Regions from separate parts of the Paenibacillus sp. sgz302191 genome, predicted to be linked through region 1. Evidence: riboswitches for the same ligand, from Rfam matches in the RefSeq annotation. Region 1 holds a riboswitch; each other region holds the start of a gene.

Region 1 (3,220 bases):
GTTCTCGTAGTTCCGTCTGCTGAAACCAGATATCTTTCTACGGTTAAGGGTTCATAAGGCGTATACGATGCCGGTATATCATAATAATCATCAAGATCATCCGGGTGGGCCCATGGTTCTGCATGTTTTATTTCTTGAAGTGTATAAAAAGGTCCGCGCCTTGTGCTCCCGTCGGACGCATTGAACGATTCCATGATTGCGCTGAAATAGATGGGTTGCCCCGGCTGCAGGACAGAGTCAAAGCTGTCAAAAAAATCCCGATCAACCGTAGCCCCGTCAAATTTGAAAGTAGTTGTTACTGGATCGCCAGGGATTGGCGGGTCCGGATATTGAGTTACATTCGCTGCATTGTTATAGACAACAGTTTTATCTAGGTTCATTGGCTTGCAATCTCCATCTCTACATGCCGGAGCACTATGTATCATCCACCCGACAGTTCGATACCGAATGCCGGTAGTAGCGGCAGTTGAAGTAATGTCGATTTGAATGCCATGTAAACGTTCATCCATAGTAATTTGCACTGGATATGCGAGTGCTGGAAGTGGTAGGATTAACGCAAATATGAATACAATCAAAAGTACAAAAGATATACATTGGGGGAGTCTCTTCCTCATAAGTATCCCTACCTCCTTCCATATCAATCTATTCACGAATAACCATGAAGAGATTTACTCAATTCGATAGGTTTTGTATTTAAAAAGCGCAGCGTCTGATTTTATTTTCTCTTCGATTATTTTAACGCCAAAATTTTCTGCCGAAATCGCCACATCTGCATAGCCGACATACCAAACGTCTTTTTCAATGTTTTTCGGTCCCCATATATCGACAAACAGATTTTTGTTCTCATCAAAACTGGTTACTTTAAACCTGAATTGGCAGCGTACATAGTGTGAAACATCACCGAAGAAAACTATAGATGGTTCTGGCGTTACTGTGCCTTCAATTCGGATATGATTCTGCTTCACCCAATCAACATACCTTTGTGCATCACGATTTACGTTCTGTGGTTTATTAACGGTTTGTAAGAAAGCATCCACCCAGTTTTGATCTATCGTATTGTAATCCACATTCAGTATTTGATTACCAAACTGTGATACGAGTTTAACCCAAACGTCAACCGCATCTTTCGAGTAGTATCTGGAATCATGGATGATTTCTTTCGCTGTAAAACGAATTGAATCTGTCTGGAACGGATGTTTATACTCGTACATTTCATTAGGAATACCCTGTAGGATGTAAGGAAAATCACCGCTATTCGACGGCAGATTTGTCGTGCGAATCGCGCGCCCCCAGGGATCTTTGGGAGCGTTCATCGCTTGCTCCGCACTGGCAACCGCTTTTTCGTCGACAGCCAGCGAATGGCCTCCTTTAACAGTAAGAATACGCTCAATTGTCGTTATCGCCTCAGCCCGCGTTGTCGGTTGATCTTCCCCGAGCGTGCCGCTATCATCCATGCCAGTAATCAGACCGGCTTTGGCCGCCAGATACATCCACTTCGTATCATCAATGTTCTTGTCGGCGGTCGTAGCCCGAACGGCTGTGCGCGCCATTTCTTGACGCGTCATCGGCGTGTTCCAGTCCCCACTCATAAAATCGCTCGGTCGATATATCCCCGCGTTCGTCGCAGCGTTAACGTAGGGCAAATACCAACTATTACCGGTGGTTACACCTGAGGTTGGAATCTGAAGCGCGGTATTTACCATTTTGATAAATTCAGCGCGCGTCACTTTTGCATTCGGTTTGAAAGTGTGATCCTGGTATCCGTCGACATATCCTTTTTGCACCGCGCCGGCGATGGTCGTCTCCGCCCAATGCCCTTTCGTATCGCTAAAGCTGCCTGTGAAAGCTGTGCCGGCGGCATTCGTTGTTTTCGTCGTTGGTGAAACGGCGGTTGAATCAGCTTGGACATCAGGAATTGAAGTCCCAAGTAGTGCAATAACCGCTAGCGATGTAATCAAGTGAACTCTCATTTTTATACCTCCATAGTAAAAAAATTACTTTCTTCAAAACAAAAAAAACCAACTGCTTTTGGTGGCCCGGCTACCGTTTCTTTGAGCAATGTCTTACGACACTCCCCATAGAAGTAGGCCCGCAGCTTTGCGTCCCTGTCTTTCGAACAGGTTTGCCTTTTCAATTTCACTTGGTTATTAGGTATTTAAAACTATAAAAATAGTACATTAGATTTAATCCAAATTCCATATTAACCCATAATCCAACATAATTCCACAATATTATTTATAGTTCACACCAAAGGTTACCTATTCAATTACCACCTTGAGCAAGCAAAAGGAAGAAAAGACTATCAACATCGGCTGCTCGATTGTGGCACTGCTCACATACTGGATTATGTTCAATAACTTCGTACTCTTGGCCTTGATATAACGCCCAAATACCTCTATAAACTTCCTCAATTCTTCTGTTCAACCTCAAAATCACTAATTTTATTAAGAAAGTTCTCCGCGGTATCCTCGTTTACGACTGCAATATTAAATCTGTCTGAAAAGTCATCAGGATTATAAATTTCAAATCCTTTCTCAAGATAAGAAGCAATTAGTTTTCGCAAGTCTAAAAACCATATCTCCTTGTCTGCAACAAACCATACGATGTTTTGTATTTTACTAGAACTATTATAGTTTCAGCATACTTGGGTTTGTTATGCACTCGTACCTCCTCCTCAATATTCAAGTTATACCTTTACTTGGTCCGCTACATATTTTAATTCTCGGTTCTAAAAATGGTTATTTTTGTTGCTTTCTATGAATCAACTCATGAAAAAAAGAAGACCACAATACAGGTGGCTAGCTCGCATTGTGGCACTGTTCGTTGCTTGGTAATTTACACAAAATTACTGATAGATCATTACAAATCTAGATTTTCATCCTCTATGACCAACCTAACATTTTCCAAGTACTGTTCCCTGATATTAAGTTCAGAAGAATCAATGTTTTCTTTTTTCCAGATGCTTATCAATCTCTTATCCTTAATAATTTCTAATGCATTTTTAACAATATGTTCTCTAATGCAATTATTACGCACGCAAATTTCTGCCAATATTACAGTGAACAACCAATTTGTTTCCTCATAGTCGTCTGTTTGGTTTTCATACTCTACGACCAATCTTGAAATTGCTTGACCTGGGGATAATCCATCAGAAATAAAACTCGTGTAATCTTTCGGGACATACTCCATCAATTCATCATATGTTAATTCTTCTACCATA
Region 2 (3,220 bases), on a different contig from region 1:
GGAAGAACGACTGCCCTCGGATAAATGCGATTCCAGCTCGTTGTTGAAATGAGCGCGGTTCATAAGGCCTGTCAGCGTATCGTGGTAAGCGAGATACACGGCCTGCTCTTCGGCCGCCTTGGCTTTCGTAACGTCGAGCAGCACCACATACTGCAGCAGATCGCCCTGCGCCTCAAAATATTTGCTCTCGGCCTTAACGTACTTTTTCGCCCCTTTGCGCGTGACGACGATATAGTCCCCCTGGATCGTTTCTTCCCCGAAACCCGGCTGGTCGAACGAACGCGAGGACTTGTGGGACTGGGGAAAAATGAACTCCTGCGCATGGCGAAGAAGCAATTCCTTCTGCGTGCATTCAAAAAGCAGCGCCGCTTGCGGATTCGCCTCTTTAATAATTCCATCCTGGTCCGTAATGATCATCGTTAACGGCGACATTTCGTACAGAGCCTGATACTTCCGTTCCAGGGAAGGCAGGAAATCATATTTGATCATGGCATATCTGAGGAAAAAAGTGAAGATAATGAGCGCGAAACTGCTTAATGCCGGAAAATTGACGCCGCTTGGCATAACAGCCGGCATTTTAAAGAATATAAACGCTATCGCCCAAACAAACGAAAAAAGGAGGCCAAGCAAAACCGTGCGCATCTGCTTTCGCTTCAAGTTCAAATCGTATTGATTTACGAACCTGAACCCTGCGGTCACGATGACGATGCAAACAACGGCCGTATACAGCGTGCTGCCCAGCATCAATGCTGTTAGGCCTGCACCGGGTTCCTGGTATTTCCAAATGCCGTTCTGGACGAAATGAACCGTTATCCATGGAGGCGGAAAAAACACCAGCGAGGCCGGAACCAACGGGCTGTAGCAGATCGCCGTCATAACCGGCCGCGGAGTCGATTGAAATCCCTCCGTCAGCCTGAAGCAAAAATGCATCGTCAGACACATGATGATGAAAGCCGGAAAATAAAACAGCAGCAGCGCGATTCGGCCCGCGTATTGGATCGGGGCGATACTGAACAGCAAATTCCCGATGAAAAACAGCATGGTGGCAAGGAAAAAACAGGCCGCGATTTTATTCAGCCCGTTGTACCGGTTTCGCTGATAAATTTCGATCATCATGTAGAGCAACAAGAGAATTGGTACTATGTACAGGAGTATGGACACTAAATAAGCGATCATGAAGCACACCTCATTATCTTGTTAGTCCGTCATAAACGACCAAAAAAAAAAGAAACCTTGCTTTAAGGTTCCTTCTCAGCGGCCTAAAGCGGAAACTGGCTGGCATACGATGTGAATCCTTTTCGTGTAGCCCCTATAGCTTTGCGTCCTTGGCTTTCGCCAAGTTTGCCTTTATCTCTTTAAGAAATATTTAAATTGGTGAATGATAGGTCTAAGTTCCTAGTTATTTTATATCACGTATCACCAAATTTCGTCAATAAAATCCTTAATTATGAAATATCTGGTGCTATCGGCTCCTCGGATGGCTGCTTACTTTTCGGCCCCCCCGCCGACAATCCGCCAAAATCCGACAACGGAGGAGCTATGAACGCCCCCTTTTCGTTAAAGGAAAAAGAGGCCTTCCTTAGCCTATTGTCACAAGCTAATCAGAACCTCTTCTTCAAAGCGCCCTCGGCGCTGCAAGCCGGCAGTCAGACCCAGTCAGACCTCTATTTTGCCGAATGGTCAGGCTTGCAGCTCGGCGGCGGGAACGGCTTCGGCTTCTTTTTTCGATAACACTTCCTTCTTCAGAAACCAGCAGATAACAAAAGCCGCGATCATAAAGCCTAAAGCGATGATAAAAATGCTCTGGAACGAATTCACAAATACCGCTTGAATCTTCGTTACCAGATCGGCGGATATCCCCGCGGGAATTCCCCCTGTCTCGATATGATCCGCCATGCCCGGAGGAAGCTGGCCGGCCAACCCGGCAACGCCGGTTTTGATTTTGTTAGCGAGCAGGCTGCCGAAGACGCTTAATCCGATTGTCGCTCCAAGCGACTGGAACAGCTGAACGGTTCCGAGCGCTACGCCGCTGTTCTCCTTGGCGACGGATTCCTGAACGATCAGGTTATCTCCTCCGAATAAAGCCCCGATACCGAGTCCTAACAGGACAAAGGTAACAATGATGTACAGCGGCGTTGTCGCAGCATGAACCTGAGACAGCAAACCGACGCCGACGATCGGCAGCAAGAAGCAGACGATAAACAAGTTCCGGTACGGAATCCGGGTAATCAGAAATCCGTTCAGGATACTCGAAGGAATCGCCCCGGCCATAAACGCCAGCGTCAAATATCCGGCAGCGGTTGGACTTAGGCCCATCACGTTCTGAGAGAAAAACGGGAACGCCGCTATTCCGCCCATCAATCCAAGCATTACGATAAACACAAGCAGCGACAATACGACCACATTGCGGTTGCGGAACAACGACAGCGGTATAATCGGTTCCGCCGTTCTGGATTCAATCCTTATAAAGAGGGCGATAAACAGGGCCGAAAGCGCAAGCAGCCCTATGATCAGCGGAGATGACCAGGACAAGCCCCGATTGTCGATCAGCACCGGCGCAAGCAGAAGGGAAAGCAGCGCCAGCACGAGCGCAGACGCCCCCATCCAGTCGATGGACCGCTTCTCCTCCCCTTTGGATTCGCGCATTCCTACGAATATCACCGACGCTGCAAGTATCCCGACCGGGATGTTGATCAGGAACACCCAATGCCAATTAAGATGATCCACGAAATAACCGCCCAGCGTCGGTCCCAGCAGTTGTGGAATGATCATCATCGGCCCGAACAGGCTCTGAATTTTGGCGCGCTGCTCCAGCGGGTACGTATCGCCTATAATTACCAATGCCAACGGCATCAGCCCGCCGGCGCCTATTCCTTGGATTCCCCTGCCGATCAGCAGAACGGTCATGCTGTCCGCAAATCCGCAAATGATGGAACCGAGAGAAAACAAAGCCATGCAGCTTAAATAAACGCGTTTGCGCCCGTACAAATCCGCCAGCTTTCCTAAAATGGGCATAAATATGGTCACGGCAAGCATGTATACCCCCGCCACCCAGCCGTAAAGCGACAATCCTTGCAGCTCGCGGATGATCGTCGGCATAGCCGTCGATACGACCGTTTCGTCCAGCTCGGCAAAAATAAGCCCGAGAAGCAGGCCGATCAGCACGAGTGATCTGTTATTTTCCTTCATTGTTCAATACCTCTCTTCTATTCCTTAACTA
Region 3 (3,220 bases), on a different contig from region 1:
TTCCGTGCATTGCATACTTTGCAAATGTTCGAGCTGCTCCTCGGTTTCCACTCCCTTGGCGATCAGATTAAGACGCAGACGCTGCGCCATCATGGCGATCGCTTCCGCCAGCAGCTGATTTTCGCCGTCTTCGGGAAGGTCGCGGACGATCGTGCTATCGAGCTTGACGCTGTCCATCGGCACCCGGTCGGCGCCGCTTCTGGTGAACAGGCCGGTGCACAAATCGTCCATGGCGATTCGAAATCCGAAAGCTTTCAATAACTTCAGCTTCTCGCCGGTCTCCTCCACGCCGGAAGAAGATATGTCTTCCGCCAAATCGAGCTCGATCATGCCGGGCTCAAGGCCCGTTTCCTTGATGGCGTCGGCCACCAGATCGATGAAGCCTCGGTCCCTGAACTGTGAAGCGGTTACAGCGACGGTCAGCCGCAAAGGAGGATATCCCGCGTCCAGCCAGCTTTTCGCCTGTTGGCACGCTGTTCGCAGCGTCCACTCGCCGATGGCGGTCATCAGGCCGGTTTCCTCGGCGACGCGCACCCACTCGCTGCCCGGGATTTCCCCCTGCCCCGGACAGTGCCAGCGGATTACCGCCTCCATTCCGATCAGACGTTTGCCGGAAAGCTCATATTGCGGCTGATAGTACAGCTCCAGTTCGCCATTGTCCAAGGCGGCGCGAAGCGCCCGCTCCATGCGCTCCGGGCCTGCCGGCTCGGCATTTATTTCTGCGTCATAGAAACGGAGGTAATTTTCCCCATGCTTCTTGGCCGCATACATCGCTTCGTCCGCATGCTTCATTAACTGCCGCGGCGTCTCCCCGTCATACGGGTACAGCGCAATCCCCATGCTTGCCGAAACCGCAAAAGGGCTTCCCTCAAGCACAAAAGGCTCCTCAAGCGCCGCCTGAATACGGGACGCTGCGAGGCGGACATCCTCCTGCTTCATAATATGAGGCAGCAAAATCGTAAACTCGTCCCCGCCCTGACGGTATACGGTATCTTCTTCCCCAAGGCTGCTTGTCAGCCTTTGGCCGGCCTGCCGGATGAGCATGTCGCCATAAGCGTGCCCGAGCGTGTCGTTCACATGCTTGAAACGGTCCAGATCCAAAAAAATAACGGCAACCAGTTTATTGTGGCGCTTGGCATGCAGCAGTGACCGCTCCAGACGGTCTTCGAACAGCCTGCGGTTCGGCAAACCCGTCAAGGAATCGTGATGCGCGATGTATTCCATTTCCATGCTCCTGCTCTTATAATGCTCCCGCGACGCAGCCAACTGCCGGATCCCGTAGACGAAAAACATGCACAGGACCGTATGAGTCAACAAACTTGCGAACAATTCGGACGCAAGAAACACGAATGAAAGCAGCAGCCATGCGCACGCCGCTGCCGCCAATAAAACAATAGAAGCCTTTCGCTTGACGAGAAAAGCGGAGCAAGCAAAGCCCGCAAACAATATCCCGGCCAGCCAGCCCATTGCATGGAACGATGCCGAGACAAGCAGATTCGCCGTCAGCAGACTGACGCCAAGCAGGCACAAATATTCCCACGCAAAGTTAATTGCATGCCGCTCCCGTTTGGATGATGTACCGCCGTTCACGCTTATAACCTCCTCCCCCCAAACCTGTATAAAGAAGAAAAGGCTATTCCATCACATGGAATAGCCGCAGGTAGTACCTGTTAGGTATAATTCAACCCTTCGGCAGCCCAGCTGTCCTAGTTGAATGCAACCTTAGACCTGCGGCTTTGCGTCCTTGCCTTTCGGCAAGTTTGCCTTTTTTCGAAAAATATTCGAGTTTTCTGGGACTTATTTACTATACCATATTTAACCAAAATTAGCTAATAGAATCTTCCGGTTCTGCTGTAAATCGGAAATTTTCAAATGAGCAGATTGAACAGCTTCGGATCCTTGTTAATCTCGATGTAGCCGTAATCTTTGCGCGAGAGGCGCTCGATAAGCCCGTGGTAGTCGTCCTTGTTTTTCAACTCGATGCCGACCAGCGCCGGCGCGTCGTCTCTATTGTTTTTCTTCGTATATTCAAATCTGGTAATATCGTCGGAAGGCCCGAGAACTTCCTCCAAAAACTCGCGCAAAGCACCGGCGCGCTGCGGGAAGTTCAAAATAAAGTAGTGCTTAAGCCCCTCGTAGATCAACGAGCGTTCCTTGATTTCCTGCATCCGGTCAATGTCGTTGTTGCCGCCGCTGATGACGCAGACTACGTTTTTGCCGCGGATTTGTTCCTTGTATGCGTCAAGCGCCGCAACCGGAAGCGCCCCGGCAGGCTCGATCACGATCGCATTGCTGTTGTAAAGCTCCAGAATCGTCGTACACTCCTTGCCGGCTGGCACGATAACGATATCCTCGACATTCTCCTTGCAAATCTCGTAATTCAATTGCCCTACCTGCTTCACGGCCGCCCCGTCGACGAATTTGTCGATCGTTGCCAACGTGATGACTTGTCCCAGCTTAAGCGCCTCAGACATGCTTGCGGCGCCCTCCGGCTCTACGCCGATAATGCGCGTCTGCGGAGCTACGCTTTGCACATAAGTGGAAATTCCCGAGACAAGTCCGCCGCCGCCGATCGTGGCAAAAATAAAATCCGGCGTCTCAGGCATCTGGTTCATAATCTCAAGACCGACCGTGCCTTGTCCGGCAATCGTGCGCGCGTCGTCGAACGGATGAATAAACGCCTTGTTCTCCCGGGCGCAGTACTCCCTGGCCTGAGCGGAGGAATCGTCAAAGGTATCTCCTGTAAGGATGACCTCGACAAAAGCTCCGCCGAACAGCTTGACCTGCGAAATCTTTTGCCGGGGCGTCGTCGTCGGCATGAAGATTTTTCCTTCGATGCCCAAGTGCTTGCAGGAAAAAGCGACTCCCTGCGCGTGATTGCCGGCGCTGGCGCAGACGACTCCCGCCGCCCGCTCCTCGGGAGACAAGCTTTGAATGACATTATAAGCTCCGCGAATTTTGAACGATCTCACGATCTGCAAATCTTCGCGTTTCAAGTATACGTTGCACTCATACAAGTTCGATAAAAGCTCGTTGCGCTGCAGGGGCGAGGGCTCGATCACTTTGCTGAGCACATGATTCGCCTTGATGATGTCTTCCAGACCTACTCTTCCATTTACAGCCATGCTCTTCTGCTCCTTTTGCCGTGTTCGCACAAGATTAAGTTTTAAAGCCTATTGTAACATATCTTGCAGGGCTGGGAAGCACACGGGGAATAATT
Region 4 (3,220 bases), on a different contig from region 1:
AAGAAAACAGTTCGATCTGCCCGTCATCACCGATCTGCAAATCGAGCTTGTAAGACTTTCTCTCCTCACGATAAGATTCGTGAATGATCTTGAGCCCAAGCAGCTCGACATAAAAACGTTTCGATGTTTCATAATTCGAGCAAATGACCGCTACATGATGAATTCGCTGCAAATTCACGTCCTATCCCTCCGTTTTCTCTATTTATCTACACCTATCTCCTATTATCATAACGTCAGCGCATTCACCTGCGCAATAACATCACTGAAAAAAGCCGCTCTCCGGGATCTCCCCTTCCTGCGGCTGCAAGTTAATTCTTAACCGTCATTTCTCATCGTGGCGATAATTTGCTCCAGCACCTCGTTCGCGTTTTCGTAAGGAACTTGGCACGTCCCCGCCACATGATGCCCGCCACCGCCGTTTTTGAGCATGAGCGTGCCTATATTCGTTTGCGAAGTGCGGTTGACGATGCTGTGCCCGCAGGCGATTACGCAGTTTTGTTTGTTGCGCCCGTCGACGACCCAGATTGAAATATTTTGCTCCGGATAGAGCGCATAGACCATGAAGCGGTTGCCTGGATAAATCGTTTCCACGCCTCTGAGATCCGTTACGATAACATTGCCCTCCGTACGCGTGTACTTGCCGAGCATTTCGCGGTATAAAGCATCCAGCTCAAAATAACGGTTAACCCGCTCTTTCACATCAGGCAGTTCCATGATTTCATGGACAGACATCGTTGCGCAGTGCTCCACGAGGTCCTCCATCAACTGGTAGTTGCTGATCCGGTAATCGCGGTAGCGTCCGAGCCCGGTGCGAGCATCCATAATGAACGAAAGAAGATCCCAGCCCTGCGGCTTCAAAATATCCTCTTGGCTGAACTGGGCGGAATCCGCTTTGTCCACGCCTTTCATAATATCGTCGATATTGCCGAAAACGGCTTTGCCCCCGTAGTAGTCGTATACGACTCTGGCCGCGCTCGGCGCGATCCGTGTCTCTCCCTCAAACTCGACCCTCTTCCCCATCCGCTCCAACTCGCTGGAATGATGATCGAACCAAAGGCCGCAACCCGGCACATAAGGAACGTTCGCCAAAATATCGTTAGACGTCACTTCGATCAGGCCGTCCTGCACATCTTTGGGATGTACGAATTTCATTTCGTCTACCATGTTCAATTTTTTGAACAGCATCGCGCAAACAAGCCCGTCAAAATCCGAACGAGTGATCAACCTCATGTTATGTATCCTCCAATTAGTCCTGCAGAACTACTTTATTTTCCATCTATTATAGCGTCACTGTCAACAAGTGACAACGATTTTTGACAAATCCAACAAATCTTTAGAATGCCCCGCAGGCAAAAGAAAAGAACGGTAAGCCTAAACAGGCTGAACCGTCCTCATTTTGAATGTTAGACATTGGAATAGTCTGGAAAGGAACGCTTCCACTTGAGATAACGGCGGAAATTTTACGGAAAGCTTTACTTCACCCTTCCAGTAAAAGATCAAAATGCTGCTGCTCCGGCCGTGAAACATTTCTATATCCCAGCAAGTTTCTTTCAGCGCGTATTCTTCACGGTTAATCATCAACTTCGGTCCATCCGAGGATGGTACCAGACGGGCAACATGGTTACCACACAGCGAAGTAATTACTTCTTCTTCATTTTGCATCCATTCAGGCTGCATGCTGCTGGATCCTCCCTTTGTTTTATTGTTTCATAAGCAAAACCCCACCTACGTCTGAAAAGGAGGGGGAACTGTTATCGTCGCCCTGACTTTCGGCTGCTGGCTGGCATCGTGTCCCCTGACGAACAAGGAAGCCCCTGTAGCTTTGCGTCGCTGGCTTTCGCCAGGTTTGCCATTATCGAGCCATATCGAAAGCTGTCAAATCATCGCTTTTTACTACTATCAAGGATAAGGTATGTTTTGGCGAATTCGAATACTCTGTTATACCTATTTTACAATATTATATTAGGTAATTAGAACCATTTTTCAAAGTTGTTCTTTTTTAGACACATTCCCGACCCGGTGAAAGCGCTGAGATCCGCGCGTATAAAACAAATTTCCGCCTATTGTCACGACAGCCATAACGAGGAACAATACGTGCCCTCCGTAATAAACCAGCAGCAATCCGCCCACCCACGGCCCTATAAAATGGCCCAAGTTCGTAAACGTCTGCGCGCCGAAATACGTTCCTTTCATATGCTCGGGAGCCAGCTTATCGATTAGCAGGCTGGCGGCGGGATAGTTCAAAATTTCCCCCATCGTAAAAACGACCATGGAGACGACCAGAAGAAAAGTCGTATGCGACAAGGCAAAGCCGACATCTCCGAGCGCGAACATGACGTTGCCAACCGTTACCGCCATAAGCGGGCTGTATTTTTCCGCCCAGCGAGTCAGCGGAATTTGCATCGCGATCACCGCTATCGCGTTCACGCTCATGAGCAGCGCGAACATTTGCACGCCGTCGGCGAAGCTTTTTTGCATATACTGGGACAGCGTCACCATCACCTGCGAATAGCCGATTGCTCCGATAATCCCGCCGATCGTGTAGTATCTGAAAGAAATGTCGCTGCGGATAACGGTCCAGGCCGAGGCGAAAGTCACCGGGGCTTTCTTCTCCCCTTCAATTTGCTTGATGCCGAAAACCGACAGCAGCACGCACAAAGTCACCAGGTAAATAAAATATACGATGCCCGTAAGAAGAAAAGGCAGCGAACCGTCCAGCGTCGCGAAATACGCTCCCAGCAAAGGGCCCACGGCTACGCCGACGTTAATCGCCATGTAGCGCATGGAAAAAACTTTGAACCTTTTGTCCGGTTCCGTGAGGTCGGCCATTAAAGCCTGCGATACGGGCTCATAAAAGGAGCGGCATAAGCCGTTGACCATGTTCAGCAGCATGAACAGCAGCGGCAGCTTGACGAAGGCAAAGCCCGTAAAGACGACGGCCCAGCCCAAAAGCGCCGCAAGCATAATCACTCTGCGCCCGAATCTGTCGGAAAGCGCGCCTCCGATGAACCCCCCCGCCGTCCCCGCCAGTGAACCCATGCCGATGACGACGCCGATCGCCACCTCGCTCATGGAAGTATGCTTGGCCAAATATATCGCCAAAAACGGCAGGCTCATCGAAGAAGCCGCCCGGGCCATGACGGTTCCAAGAATCAAAGTATGTACAATAGGATGATAAGATGCAAAGAAACTTCGCAGCCGATTCATGGAAGATGACTCC

The links. A riboswitch is a leader RNA that binds a small molecule or an ion and turns the genes downstream of it on or off. The one in region 1 is predicted to bind cyclic di-GMP.
Region 2: it holds a riboswitch for cyclic di-GMP, as region 1 does, so the genes downstream of both, AC3G2T_RS00205 (EAL domain-containing protein) here and AC3G2T_RS17725 (S-layer homology domain-containing protein) in region 1, are expected to answer to the same signal.
Region 3: it holds a riboswitch for cyclic di-GMP, as region 1 does, so the genes downstream of both, AC3G2T_RS06835 (putative bifunctional diguanylate cyclase/phosphodiesterase) here and AC3G2T_RS17725 (S-layer homology domain-containing protein) in region 1, are expected to answer to the same signal.
Region 4: it holds a riboswitch for cyclic di-GMP, as region 1 does, so the genes downstream of both, AC3G2T_RS05935 (hypothetical protein) here and AC3G2T_RS17725 (S-layer homology domain-containing protein) in region 1, are expected to answer to the same signal.

What each region holds. Positions count from the first base shown of each region.
Region 1 is NZ_JBYLHY010000011.1:184,334-187,553, reverse strand. Features, by position in the region: gene AC3G2T_RS17725 (S-layer homology domain-containing protein) at 669-1,970, opposite strand; cyclic di-GMP riboswitch class I at 2,028-2,137, opposite strand; gene AC3G2T_RS17720 (Imm3 family immunity protein) at 2,860-3,219, opposite strand.
Region 2 is NZ_JBYLHY010000001.1:41,158-44,377, reverse strand. Features, by position in the region: gene AC3G2T_RS00205 (EAL domain-containing protein) at 1-1,176, opposite strand, end outside; cyclic di-GMP riboswitch class I at 1,264-1,356, opposite strand; gene AC3G2T_RS00200 (hypothetical protein) at 1,372-1,731, shown strand; gene AC3G2T_RS00195 (MDR family MFS transporter) at 1,681-3,189, opposite strand.
Region 3 is NZ_JBYLHY010000004.1:17,353-20,572, forward strand. Features, by position in the region: gene AC3G2T_RS06835 (putative bifunctional diguanylate cyclase/phosphodiesterase) at 1-1,590, opposite strand, end outside; cyclic di-GMP riboswitch class I at 1,689-1,775, opposite strand; gene ilvA (threonine ammonia-lyase IlvA) at 1,869-3,125, opposite strand.
Region 4 is NZ_JBYLHY010000003.1:229,708-232,927, forward strand. Features, by position in the region: gene gloA2 (SMU1112c/YaeR family gloxylase I-like metalloprotein) at 1-178, opposite strand, end outside; gene AC3G2T_RS05930 (exopolyphosphatase) at 316-1,230, opposite strand; gene AC3G2T_RS05935 (hypothetical protein) at 1,372-1,677, opposite strand; cyclic di-GMP riboswitch class I at 1,769-1,861, opposite strand; gene AC3G2T_RS05940 (MDR family MFS transporter) at 1,984-3,207, opposite strand.